DNA from 4 places in the Lysinibacillus sp. UBA5990 genome. Region 3 is predicted to be linked to each of the others. Evidence: riboswitches for the same ligand, from Rfam matches in the RefSeq annotation. Region 3 holds a riboswitch; each other region holds the start of a gene.

Region 1 (3,153 bases), on a different contig from region 3:
CAAAGGACGTAAATCCGTTAAGTTGACCCCGACCCCTCCGCCTAGACGTGATAGCTCTAAACAATAACCAATATTTTCAGCAATACTATTCATAGAGTCATCCATTGATAATTTAAAGCAACTTACTAATTCACCACGGGCTTTTTTCCCACTATTTAAGGCAGTAGGTGTTGCAGGCTGATAGGCTTCCATCATCGCTTCTACAGAACGTTTTGCTAGTACAGTGTTCCCTTGTGCTAAGTACAAGGCAATAATGACAATACGGTCCTCATATTTTTCTAAAATTTCTTCCCCATCACGACTTTTCATAGCATAGCTGTCATAAAATTTGCTAGCACTCATAAATGATGGGAAACGGAAATTATAATCATATGCTTTTTTGTACAGCTTCTTTATAAAATCCATCTCGTACAAGTCGATAAAATCCTTTTCGTAGTATCCCTCATCAACTAAATAGCGGATTTTCTCCTCTATATCTATAAAATAACGTAAACGTACGTTGACATATTCTAAAAAGTAGCGGCGAGTAGCCTCACGGTCCTTTTCTAACTCTAGTAGCCCCGTTGTACTATAACGATTCAGAACGTCATTATTAAGCTTTAAATATGTTTTCATCCCATTACCCTCGTTTCATAAAACGTTTGTATTGCTTCATAATCTGTTTGATTGCCACGTAAATCTAATTTCCTCACTAAGGGTACATGATAGGTAGTAGCAATTTTCTCCCCAGCACCGCCAAATACATTATGTCCGAAGTTACTATTGCCACTAGCAACTACTCCTTTACAAAAATCTCTGTTTTTTTCTAAAAAACGTTGCACTTTTGCGGGAATGTCACCTAAGCCATCTGTATATGTAATTAAAAGGTAAGGCTTATTCAAGCTTAATTCCTCAGAGAGTTCAATAGATTCTGCCCTTAATTTAGATACTACATTACGGACATTTCCTGTACGACTAGCGTAAACGATCATAGTGTAATCATCTCAATACGAGAAACAATTTCCTGCACATCGCCTATAAATGTTTCATCCACCTCTAAAACAGGCACACTTAAAAAACCTGCATCTATAATTGTTTGTTTAGCTTGTTCATCATGATCAATATTAACAATTTCTGCTTCAAGTCCTGCTCGTTGTAATTCAGATTTTACCCAAAGGCATTTTGGACAGATTGTTTTCGTATAAAGTTTCATAGTAATCCCTCTTTTCATAAAATAAAAAAGCTACCTCTACTAGAGAGATAGCTTAAATGGAAACGTTAACATACTAAAAATACTGACGTTCCCATCTCTTAATCCCCGAAGAAATGATAAATTTGTTTTATATAGGCAGGTCTCCTGGCTTTGCTTCAATCTCTGATTTCCTTCCCATGCGAATGCACAGTGGTTACAATCATCGTCAGCTTTACAGTTGCGGGGACAGCGTCGGAATAGTACCGAACTTCCCTATTAAACTACATATAGTAGTACCCACATAAAACGAACACAATATATTGTTTTTCGATAGTTTTAAGTGTACCATCCTTTATATAAAAAGTAAATCGAGAAATAAAAGTTCATCAATTTAAGACTACTCGTATTTTCTGACATAACCTTGAACGAAAGAACTTAAACATAATTATATAAAAATATAACTATGTAAGCGATAGCATTATTTTATTAAAAAATAGGAAGTAAAATAATAGTCGCTTATTTACCTAAAAACGTAGCCCTAAAGAAATTTTATTCATAAAAAAAGGCATCTTTCCTTTACAGTAAAGATGCAATTATGACTTAAGCTATGAGTATGATGTAAATCATGCACCCTACTCCATACATCCTATCCTCGTAGATTTTTTCGTTGTACGAGTCTAAAGTAGGACTCCTCCCTTACGATCATCACAAATTCTCCTTCGTCATAACATAACGCCGACTACTAATATGTGCTCAACAAACAGGTGAGAGGCAACCAACCGTTCTTCCCTTTTAAACTAATTTATAATGAATATGTACATTTTCTAGTTATTCTATATTTATTTATAGTATAACATAACCAAGTTCATTCTCCTCCAGCTTGACTAGTCATATTAAAAATAGCTGATGAATTTCATGTACTCATCAGCTAAGCATTGACTTAAAATCTTTCTATTGTTATATCCATGTTTATGCTTGAAGCAGCCTTAAATCCTTCCGCAGCAGCAATCATTAAAGAAGAGGGACCACCCTTTTCCGTTTCACCTGCAACATATATTCCAGCCGCTGTTGTTCGTCCAGCCCCATCAGTCATAATTGATCCATTTTCATCAACTTGACAATTTAGCTGTTTAGCAAATTTATTTGGACGATAAAAACTTGGCACAATAAATCCACCAGCTCTTAAAATATTTTCACCTGTTTCTAATTCAACACTATATAAGTTACCATCATCTCCATGTAAATCTTTAATAGCATTTGTATACACCTTAATTTTTTTATGTTCAAAATCATTTTGAACCTTATCGGAAAGTTGATGACCATTCGTAAAAACGATTAAATCCTGTGACCAATTAAAAACCAATTTCGTCATATGGCAAATATGCTCCTCGTTTTCTGCTATGATAGCCAATGGCTTGTCTCTCAGCTCCCAACCATCGCAATAAGGACAGCTAAACAAACTTTTACCATAATATTGTCTGATTTGCGGTAGAGGAAATTCCTCTTGTATTCCAGTAGCTAACAGTATTTTTTCAGATACATAGGATTTATTTTCCAAAGTATTGACTAGAAATAAACCAGTTATATCATCTTTAATTATTTCAATGACGGTTTGATCCATCATTGTTATAGAAGGGTAAGATTCTATATCTTTACTTGCAATATTCTTAAATTTTTGTGGCTTTATCCCATCTCTTGTTAAAAAGCCATGTGACTCCTGAGTTACACGATTTCGATTTGTTCCATTATCAAATAGTACAACCTTTCTGCGCGCCCTTCCTAATGTTAAGGCAGCACTTAACCCAGCAGGGCCTCCACCTATAATCATACAATCATATTTATTCATCATTATTTCCCTCCACATCACAATATATTACAGACCTTTAATATCCGTAATTAAGGCAAAAGACATCGCAAATTATATGTATGATATCTTTTTCATTTGTTAAGCCAACAAAATATGAGTCATTGATACCTTAATG
Region 2 (3,153 bases), on a different contig from region 3:
TACGATGAGGAATATAAAAATAACCGTCATGCCTAGCCAGTTTTTTTTGCTATAGGTGCCTGTTTGATGCCAATAAACAGTTTCACCACCACGCGCCTGCATGGCAATATTAAGCTCTCGACTGCGCTGAAACATTTCAATAAACAACGCTGCAATCAGCATAGACATTGAACGTAACCCTTGCATGGGTGAATGGTAGCCAAGGCGGGCTTGCTGGGCTAAATGTATTTTTTGCATGCTTTCTAAAAAAATAAAAATAAAACGATAGGTAAGTTCTACTAGCTCAACTAATAAAGGAGGGAGCCTCCATTGTCTTAGCACATAACAAATCCCTTGTACAGATGTCGTTAAAAATAAAAAATATAAGCAACTTATACTACCAAGTACGATAAAGAATAGCTGCTGCGCGGTAGCAATACTAGCTCTCCCAATAAAAATTGTCAAGTTCATATACGTAAATGCCCCAATATGTGCTGGTAATATATGCGTTGCTGGCGCTATCGAAAGTAGGATGGATAGGAGACTTGTGAACAAGAAAAAGCCTGGTAGTAATAATAGCTTCGCATAGTATTTTATTGGAATTTTTGCGCCCCAAATGATAAAAGCACTCATTACAAAAAATGTAATGAGTGAAAGTCGCTCATTTCTCATAATAAGCGTGAATAAAAGCAGTCCTAATGAAAATATCATTTTTTCTAGCGGATGAACGAACGCTAACTTATTGAGATACGCATACTTATCAATGAATAACATATTCCTTAACCTTCTTTATGCTTGCTACGCATATAGCCAATAAAATAGCCGATAAAACCAGCACCAATAGCTGCTTGTAGCACGAATAATAAGCTTTCAATTTCACCACTAGGTGGTTCCCACAAACTATCAAACCATGGCTCATATTCTGCATTGATCTCACCAATGGCAGCTTCTGCTTCACCGTCTGCTCCACCAAATTCTGCTCCCTTTTGGACGAAGAGCGGAATAATGGCCAATAGCACAACTATTGCTAATAGTAATAAATTTCGTTTCATGTTAGTGCGCCTCCTTTGTAGAGAAAACACGTAAAGATTTTAATTCGCTAATATTATATTTTTTTAAGAAGTTCATGATAATAACTGTTAATATCCCTTCACTCACAGCTAATGGGATTTGTGTTAAGGCAAAAATACTTGCGAACTTTGTAAAGGACGCCATAAAGCCTCCAACTTCAGATGGGAAGGCAAGTGCTAATTGAATGGAAGTCACCACATATGTACCTAAATCTCCAAGCATAGCCGCAAAGAAAACAGCTACTGAAAACGATAACCCCATTTTTTGCGCCCCTTTCAATACAAAGTAGGCGATAAACGGGCCTACAATAGCCATTGAAAATGCATTAGCCCCTAATGTTGTAATCCCACCATGTGCTAAAAGTAAAGATTGAAATAATAAAACAATTGTCCCGATGACACTCATCGCTAACGGTCCAAATAAGACTGTTCCGAGACCTACTCCTGTTGGATGTGAGCAACTCCCTGTAACTGAGGGGATTTTTAAGGCTGATAGGACAAAGGCGAACGCACCGGACAGCCCCAGAATCATTTTTGTTTCAGGATTTTCTTCAATTGTTTTACGAATAGAGCGCAATCCTAAAATAATAAATGGGATGGAGATTACCCACCAAAAAATAGCCCATTCGATTGGTAAAAAGCCTTCCATGATATGCATAGCGAAGGCACGCTTTGGCACCATTAAAAAAGCTAATAAAAAGTAACTAAGTTTCCACCAAGACAGATTCAATTTTCTTCCTCCAAACTGTAAATAGATTTTTAGAATGTAGCGTGCGTAATAAAAAAAGCACTTCTCCGTTGTTGGAAAAGTGCATAGCTAAAAAAGCAAATAACATTCTCATCTGCTAAGCCGCACACCTATCCTCGTAGGTTGAAACGATCACATATTTTCGGCAGGTCTCCTGGCTCTAGTTCAACACTTTATAGGTCTTCCCATCCATTGGACAGTGACATTTTCTATAAAGCTCCCTATTACAGTGGCGGGACCGCGCCGGACTTAAACCGGCTTCCCTTTTAAGCAAAATGACGAGCATTTTACACCGAAAAATAGTAAGTTGTGAGATTTCACGACAAAGTGTATCACGAATTTCCATAAATATGCTATACTTTTTTTATAAAAAATTTAAAATAGAATATCAATGTAGAAAATTCTGATAACTAATGTTTTTAGGATTAAAGGAAGCAAAGTCAATTTTTAAAATAGCTTCTAACCCTCCTGTGAAATTGATAAATTTGTCATGATTTTTTAAAGAAATATTGAAATTTTAAAATAATAAGATATGATTAAGACAGTTTTCTATTATATATACGATTAATAATTTCATATAAAACGTCGATAAGTGCTCGAAGAACTCGAGATAATAGGGAAATTGGTGAAAGTCCAATACAGCCCCCGCTACTGTAATAGCTGATGAAATCGCAATGCCACCTGTGCAAACTAGGGAAGGTGCGACAGTAAAATGAAGCTTAAGTCAGGAAACCTGCTTATCAGATTGTGCATGCAAACTTTTCGGAGGGAGAAGTTGAAGCAAAAGCGAGGATCTTTCTTTCAATCTATTCGTTTTTATTTGGCTTCTACAAACCTTTACTCTTCGGGAGAGTAAAGGTTTTTTCTTTTTTCCAAAAGCAAATGAGGGGAGATATAAGATGACAACGTGGAATTTAGAGGGGATGAAAACACATCTCTTTATTTGCAATGGCAGTAGCTGTATGAACAAGGATGGGGAGGAAATTACCCAAGCTATACGAGATGAAATACAGCGAAATGCACTAGATAAAGAAATACATACGACTAGAACGCGCTGTAATGGACGGTGCAAAGATGCTTGTGTTGTTATTGCTTACCCCCAGGGGAATTGGTATCGTGTACCATCAACGGAGCATGCTAGAACACTTGTACAGGATTTGCATCATGAAACCTTATATAACGATCATGTTTTTACACTTCGGGAAGGGACATTACAGCGAACAGTGCAAACGACAGCCATTAAAGGGATTGAAAAGGTGAAAGAGGGGTAAAAACATGGCGCAAAAAGGGAAAATTTTCGTAGTAGGCTTTGGGCCTGGAGACTTTAAGCATATTACGACACGTGCAGTAGAGGCT
Region 3 (3,153 bases):
TACTAAAATCAAATACTTACTTCGCTTTACATTGACACCTAAATGCTTCGCTCTTTCTTCCCCATATAACAAAACATTAAGCTCACGTCTCTGTGTCCACAGCATAAGGGAACCAACAATGACAAATGGGATAATCATTTGAACATACGGCCAGCCACGCATAGAAACAGAACCGAGTAGCCAGCCGATTACTTGGCGCAGTTCCTCTCCCGATAAAGCAATCATTAACGAGATTAACGATCCTAAAAATGAACTAAAGATAACACCTGTTAAAATCAGTGTTTCCATCTTTAAAGAACGGTCCACTACTCTAGCAAAGCTCATCACTATCACCATTGTAATGATCGCGCCTATCATGCTAAAGGTAGGTAAGGCATACAAGCCTACAACAGGTATAGAAATACTAAAAAAGATTGTCATAACTGCGCCGACAGAAGCACCAGATGAAATACCTAATGTATATGGATCTGCTAATGGATTTTTAAGCAAGCCTTGGAAAGCCGCTCCCGCAATGGCGAGAGAAGCTCCTACTAGCCCCGCTAAAAGAACACGGGGCAGGCGAATTTTCCAAAAGATATTGGCAGCTGTTTCATCAACTGACTGATTCCACAGCACTTCTATCGGAATATGAACAGAGCCTATAGCGACGCCACACCAGATGCTAATGATAAGAAGCGTACATGTTAATACATAGGCTGTTGCTACTTTTTTCACTTAAATACCTCAGGGTAGATAGCTTTTGCTAATTCCTCAAGGCCATCCGCTAAACGTGGTCCCTGACGGCTTGTTGTGCTTTCATCTACTTGCACAATAGCATTATTTTTCACTGCATTTATTGTATCGAAACCAGCACGCTTCGGTATTTTTGTTAAAATATCAGGTACATAACTATATGTCACCACGATGACATCTGGATTTTTTGTGATAATTTGTTCTGCACCAATTTCATACCAATTATCACCGTCTGCTGCTACATTTTTTGCATGGATCATCTCCAGCATTGCGTTCATAAATGTGCCTTGTCCAGCTGTATAAATATTAGGTTCATCAGAGGCTTCTACAAAAACGTTCTTAGGTTCAACGTCTTTCACTTTCGCCTGCACCTCTTCCACTTTCGCTTTCATGTCAGCAATGATTTTTTCAGCTTCTGGTAATTTCCCTGTGGCACGCCCAAGCTGTTCAATCGTTGTATAGGTTTCATTAAAATCTTGGGCATTTTTTACAACAAATACTTTCACGCCCGCCGATTCAAGCTGTGCTATGGCTGATTCCGAAAGAGACATGCTAGATTCATGTGCAAAAACAATATCTGGCTTTAAGGCAATAATTTGTTCAATATTGTACTCCATGCCACCAACCTTATCCTTTTCAGCTACCTCTGGTGGATAATCGTCGTTGTCTGTAACCCCTACTATTTCATCCTTTAAACCTAGGCCAAACAATATTTCTGTATTACTTGGAATAAGTGACACTATTTTCTCAGGAGGAGCCTCTAGTGTAATATCCTTCCCAATAGCATCCGTTATAGTCATAGGGAATGTTGCTTCTTCCGCCTTAGATGTTTCTTGTTGTGTTTGTTCTTTTGTAGGTGTGGAATTGTCTTTTTTTGCCTCTTGTCCACAAGCTGCTAGCAACCCTATCGTTAAAAATGCTGATACCCCTATTTTCCAAAATTTCTTCATGTGAATCCTCCTTCGTTGATTTGTGCGTTCAGGTGTTAGAAATATTCTTCCATCAAAATAAGACCCCTCATCTTCGAATGATGAGGGGTCAAAATCGCACCAAAAAACTGATACAAAATCCACCATCCTATCCTCGTAGGCTGTCATGTCTATGCTATAAAGGCAGGTCTCCTGGCTTGTGCTCATTACATTTTTCCAAGCCTTCCCGAAAGCTTCAGTGGCATCATTTGAAAAAACTCACACTTACAGTGGCGGGACCGCATCGGAGTTACACCGATTTCCCTTTTCACTTTACATAAGTAAAGAACCTTTATACTATTCAGTTGATTTTATTATACATGAAATTAAAAAAAGTCGCCTCTATATCAAGGCGACTCCAAAGGTTGTTAGACAATTTCAGCAAAATACTGTACGGTTTTCATCGGAGCACCAATTGTTCGTAATGACCAAGTCTGCTCTAAATAAACATCTGCTAGTTTTTCATATTTCCCACCAAATTTTTGTGCCCACTCAACTGCTATGATACTTTCATATAATTGAGCCATTTTTTTGGCAACATCCTTTGCTTCAAACGTTTTTGTTGCTTCATCGAGCGCACTAAAAACTTGTAAGGTTGCCGATAGTTTAGTTAATTGCTCTTGAACGATTTTCACTAATGAATGGTCTGTTAATACTTCTAATCGCTCGCTCATCTCTTGAACAAACAATTCATGTGCCCTGTATTTATCCACTAAGCGAATAAGCTCCAAAGCTAGTATATTAGCCGTACCCTCCCATACCGTCAACACTTGCGCATCTCTCAGTAAGCGTGGTGTTACAAAGTCCTCAATATAGCCATTCCCGCCATGTAGCTCAATTGCTTCACTTGCATAATGGACCGCCTGCTCTGCCGTTTCCTTTTTCATAATGGCAATATATAAACGGTTCATTATGATATCTTGTTCTGTTCCCTGACCACTTGTCACTTTATCGTATAACTGAATAAGATCAAAAATCGTGGCTACTTCTACGTGCAGCTTAGCGGCATATTTACCCAATGTATCCTGGATCATAGGATACTGTGTTAAAGGTTTACCAAAGGCATATCGATTTGACACATAGTGCTTTGCCTCTAAGAAGCCACGGCGCATAATACCAATGGATGCCACAGCATTACAAATTCTTGATAAATTAAGCGCCTCCAGCATATAATAAATCCCTTTGTTTTGATCACCAACTACATACGCGAGTGCTCCATCAAACTCAACCTCACCAGATGGAACGGCTTTCACACCTAATTTATCTTTTAGTCGTCGAATACGAAGATGGTTAGCCGATCCATCTTCATTACGCCACGGAACTGCAAATAGAGTTAATCCTTTAGAGCCTGCTTGTGCACCCTCTATTCGTGCCAATACCATTGCAACCCCACACATCCCTGCATTGGAGGCAAAATACTTTTCACCATAGAGGTGGTATTCATTCCCCACAA
Region 4 (3,153 bases), on a different contig from region 3:
AACGGAAAATCTTTAATACTTCTTTAATATGTTGCTCACCCTCATATTGAACTTTTGCCTGTAATGTAGGGACAAGCTCATAGGGCTGTGATAGCGTGTTACTGCCAATGTGATCGCCAATGTTTGCCTGGCTGAGTCCTTTAACAGCGAAGATTTCACCAGCCTCAACATGCTGAACAGTTTCAAATCGACTGCCGTTATAAAGACGAATTTCTGTTACTTTCTCTGTAAGGTCTCCAAACGTAAATTCATCTCGAACTTGTAATTTGCCTGTTAAAGCCTTGATGAATGTTAGACGCTGATGGCCGTCATGTCGTATTTTAAAAACCTCTCCTTGAAACGGTGCTTCCGGCTCGAAGTGAGTATCAGTTATGAGTGGAAGTTGAGCAATAAATTCTTGAATGCCTTCATCCTTCAATGCAGAACCTGTAAAGCAGGGGAAGGCGTATTCATTTTTAATCATCGATTGTAACTGATTGATGCACTGGCCATGCGCCAATGTTTCATTCAAAAAGGCATCCAGCAGCTCTTCATCACGCTCCGCCAGCCATTCCATGATTGTCCTTGAAACATAGTTTTCCTGAAGTGGTTCATCTACAAATAATACATGTTCAGAGAAATCTTTATGGAGCTGAGTCATCACAGCCCTTACATCTGCTCCGTCACGATCTATTTTATTAATAAAAAAGAATGTAGGGACATGATAGTTCCGTAAAAGCTGCCATACCGTTTCAGTATGACCTTGTATACCTTCTACTGCACTAATAATAATGATAGCATAATCCATGACACGGATGGCACGCTCCATCTCTGGGGAGAAATCGACATGTCCTGGTGTATCAATCAACGTATATGTATCGTCGCCAATAGTCATGCGTCCTTGCTCGGCAAATATCGTAATGCCCCGTTTGCGCTCAAGCTCATGATTATCTAAATAGGCGTCCTGATGATCGACACGCCCCCGCGCTTGTATACTATTTGTATGAAAAAGCATTTGCTCGGAAAAGGTTGTTTTTCCTGCATCAACATGAGCAAGAACCCCAATCGTCTTGTACATAATAAATCCTCGTTTCTATAAGTGGCTATCTTCTCATTGTATCAGAATACTAGCACAACTATTTCTTGTAAAATGATTCGTCTTTTTGTCGAAATAGTGCTAATATAATGATGATTATATTTTTTGCATTCTACTACAGATTGTGAAATAACTCATGAACTGCTAGTCTATCAATAGCATGAATAGAACATATTGGTGCAAATGGCCTTTGTCATTTGCTTAAAAGGGAAATCGGTGCAATTCCGATGCTGTCCCGCAACTGTAAATGGGGAGTCTATACAGCATGCCACTGTAGTTTTACTATGGGAAGGCGTATAGATGATGAACCTAAGCCAGGATACCTGCCAGTATATGTATGTTAACTAAGAACCACGAGGATGGGGATAGTGATAAAGGTACTAATACCGTTTTTTCACTATGCAACTCTCTTGGCGACAAGAGGGTTTTTTTATGCCCTTCCAATTATCCTGGTAGCAAAGAAGTCTCTGATTTCTTTCTATATTTATCACAACAAAGGAGAAAAGGACATGAAAAAATGGAGAAGTATATGGCTAGTCATGGTCATCGCCTTAATCGCTGTATTAGGAGCGTGTGGCGCAAAGGACAAGCCTGAATCAGCAACACAAACTGAAAAAGTTGAACCGTCTGAGGCGACAGCATCTGAAGTCATCATTGAAAATAATGAAACTACCCAAACCTATAAGGAAGCACCTAAAAAGGCCATTAGCCTAAATCAACATGTAACAGAAATTATGCTTGCATTAGGCTTAGAGGATTCCATGGTAGGGACAGCTTATTTAGATGATAAAATCTACGAGCCGCTTCAAGCAGCCTACGATAAAGTTCCAGTTCTTTCAGATCAATATCCAACGAAGGAGCAAGTCATTGATGCCGAAGCAGATTTCTTGTATGCAGGCTGGAAAAGTGGCTTTGGTGAAAAAGGGGTAGGAACACCAGAGGAGCTTGAGGAATTAGGAATTCATACGTATCTACATACGGCTTCCAATATGACAAAGCCAACATTAGAGGATATTTTCACTGATATTCGTCATATCGCGGAAATATTTCGCGTGGAAGATCGTGGCGAAGCATTAATTGAACAAATGACAAAAGGTGTCGAAGAAGTTCAAGCTCAATTACCAAAAGACAGCGAAAATTTACGTGTGCTTGTCTTTGATAGTGGTGATAAAGATGTGTTCACGGCTGGTCAAAACTTTATGAATGAGCTAGTAACAATTGCTGGCGGTCAAAATATCTTTGGAGATGTGGAGTCAGGATGGACAACGGTATCGAAGGAAGATGCAGTAGATCGCAATCCAGAGGTGGTTGTTGTCATTGATTATGGTGAAACAACTGCCGAACAAAAGATAAATTTCTTAAAGAATGATCCAGCGTTGAAGGAAATGGAAGCAGTCAAAAATGATCGCTTTGTCATCCTTCCACTTTCAGCGGCATCTGAAGGAGTACGTGCCGCAGAGGCCATTCAAATTTTAGCCAAGGGCTTCTACCCAGCAAACTTTTAAAAACATTCGAGCTAGCGCTTTGCTAGCTCCTTTTTCTTAAGGAGCGATAACAATGAATGCATTTCGTCAAAACATACCAGATAAAACGTTTGAAACCCTTAATCAGCAAGGTGGATATTCACGATTAGCAGTAAGCCCTGGCATTATTAATAAGCATTACACGCCAGCCCAATTTCAAAAAATAGCTGAAATTGTAGGGGAGAAGGGGGCCATTAAATATTCGGCTTCCTATAGCCTATTATTATCGATCCCCTCTAGCGAACTGACAGAAGCTACCCATGCCTTACAGGAGGCTGGGCTGTTTGTTGCTTCGTCAGGTCCTCATATAGCCATGAAGGCATGTGATTTTTGTGATGGCGAAAAAATGGAGGCAGTTCCTCAAACAGAACAGCTCTATCAGGCGTTGGACGTTATAACTGTGCCTGCAAGAGTTCGAGTCAATGTGAATGGCTGTGCATCGGCTTGTTATAATCCTACATATGACGATATAGGACTAGTCTATCAGCATGAGAGCTTTGATGTTTATTTAGGATCCATTCCAATGGGGGCAAAGGCACAGGCGGGTACTCTCTT

What was found. Region 3 has a riboswitch for cobalamin ahead of B3D94_RS04680 (ABC transporter substrate-binding protein). Riboswitches for the same ligand answer to the same signal wherever they lie in the genome.
Region 1: linked by a shared signal. The riboswitch ahead of B3D94_RS14455 (glutaredoxin family protein) and the one ahead of B3D94_RS04680 (ABC transporter substrate-binding protein) in region 3 are both predicted to bind cobalamin.
Region 2: linked by a shared signal. The riboswitch ahead of B3D94_RS10900 (energy-coupling factor ABC transporter permease) and the one ahead of B3D94_RS04680 (ABC transporter substrate-binding protein) in region 3 are both predicted to bind cobalamin.
Region 4: linked by a shared signal. The riboswitch ahead of B3D94_RS18395 (ABC transporter substrate-binding protein) and the one ahead of B3D94_RS04680 (ABC transporter substrate-binding protein) in region 3 are both predicted to bind cobalamin.

What each region holds. Positions count from the first base shown of each region.
Region 1 is NZ_DJAY01000015.1:400,274-403,426, reverse strand. Features, by position in the region: gene nrdE (class 1b ribonucleoside-diphosphate reductase subunit alpha) at 1-615, opposite strand, end outside; gene nrdI (class Ib ribonucleoside-diphosphate reductase assembly flavoprotein NrdI) at 612-971, opposite strand; gene B3D94_RS14455 (glutaredoxin family protein) at 968-1,192, opposite strand; cobalamin riboswitch at 1,310-1,487, opposite strand; gene B3D94_RS14450 (NAD(P)/FAD-dependent oxidoreductase) at 2,112-3,017, opposite strand.
Region 2 is NZ_DJAY01000011.1:698,944-702,096, forward strand. Features, by position in the region: gene cbiQ (cobalt ECF transporter T component CbiQ) at 1-753, opposite strand, end outside; gene B3D94_RS10895 (energy-coupling factor ABC transporter substrate-binding protein) at 759-1,031, opposite strand; gene B3D94_RS10900 (energy-coupling factor ABC transporter permease) at 1,033-1,779, opposite strand; cobalamin riboswitch at 1,925-2,109, opposite strand; cobalamin riboswitch at 2,371-2,552, shown strand; gene B3D94_RS10905 ((2Fe-2S) ferredoxin domain-containing protein) at 2,697-3,068, shown strand; gene cobJ (precorrin-3B C(17)-methyltransferase) at 3,073-3,153, shown strand, end outside.
Region 3 is NZ_DJAY01000007.1:84,404-87,556, reverse strand. Features, by position in the region: gene B3D94_RS04685 (FecCD family ABC transporter permease) at 1-714, opposite strand, end outside; gene B3D94_RS04680 (ABC transporter substrate-binding protein) at 711-1,682, opposite strand; cobalamin riboswitch at 1,827-2,009, opposite strand; gene B3D94_RS04675 (acyl-CoA dehydrogenase family protein) at 2,069-3,153, opposite strand, start outside.
Region 4 is NZ_DJAY01000015.1:1,162,333-1,165,485, forward strand. Features, by position in the region: gene B3D94_RS18390 (elongation factor G) at 1-1,057, opposite strand, end outside; cobalamin riboswitch at 1,234-1,420, shown strand; gene B3D94_RS18395 (ABC transporter substrate-binding protein) at 1,585-2,580, shown strand; gene B3D94_RS18400 (precorrin-3B methylase) at 2,633-3,153, shown strand, end outside.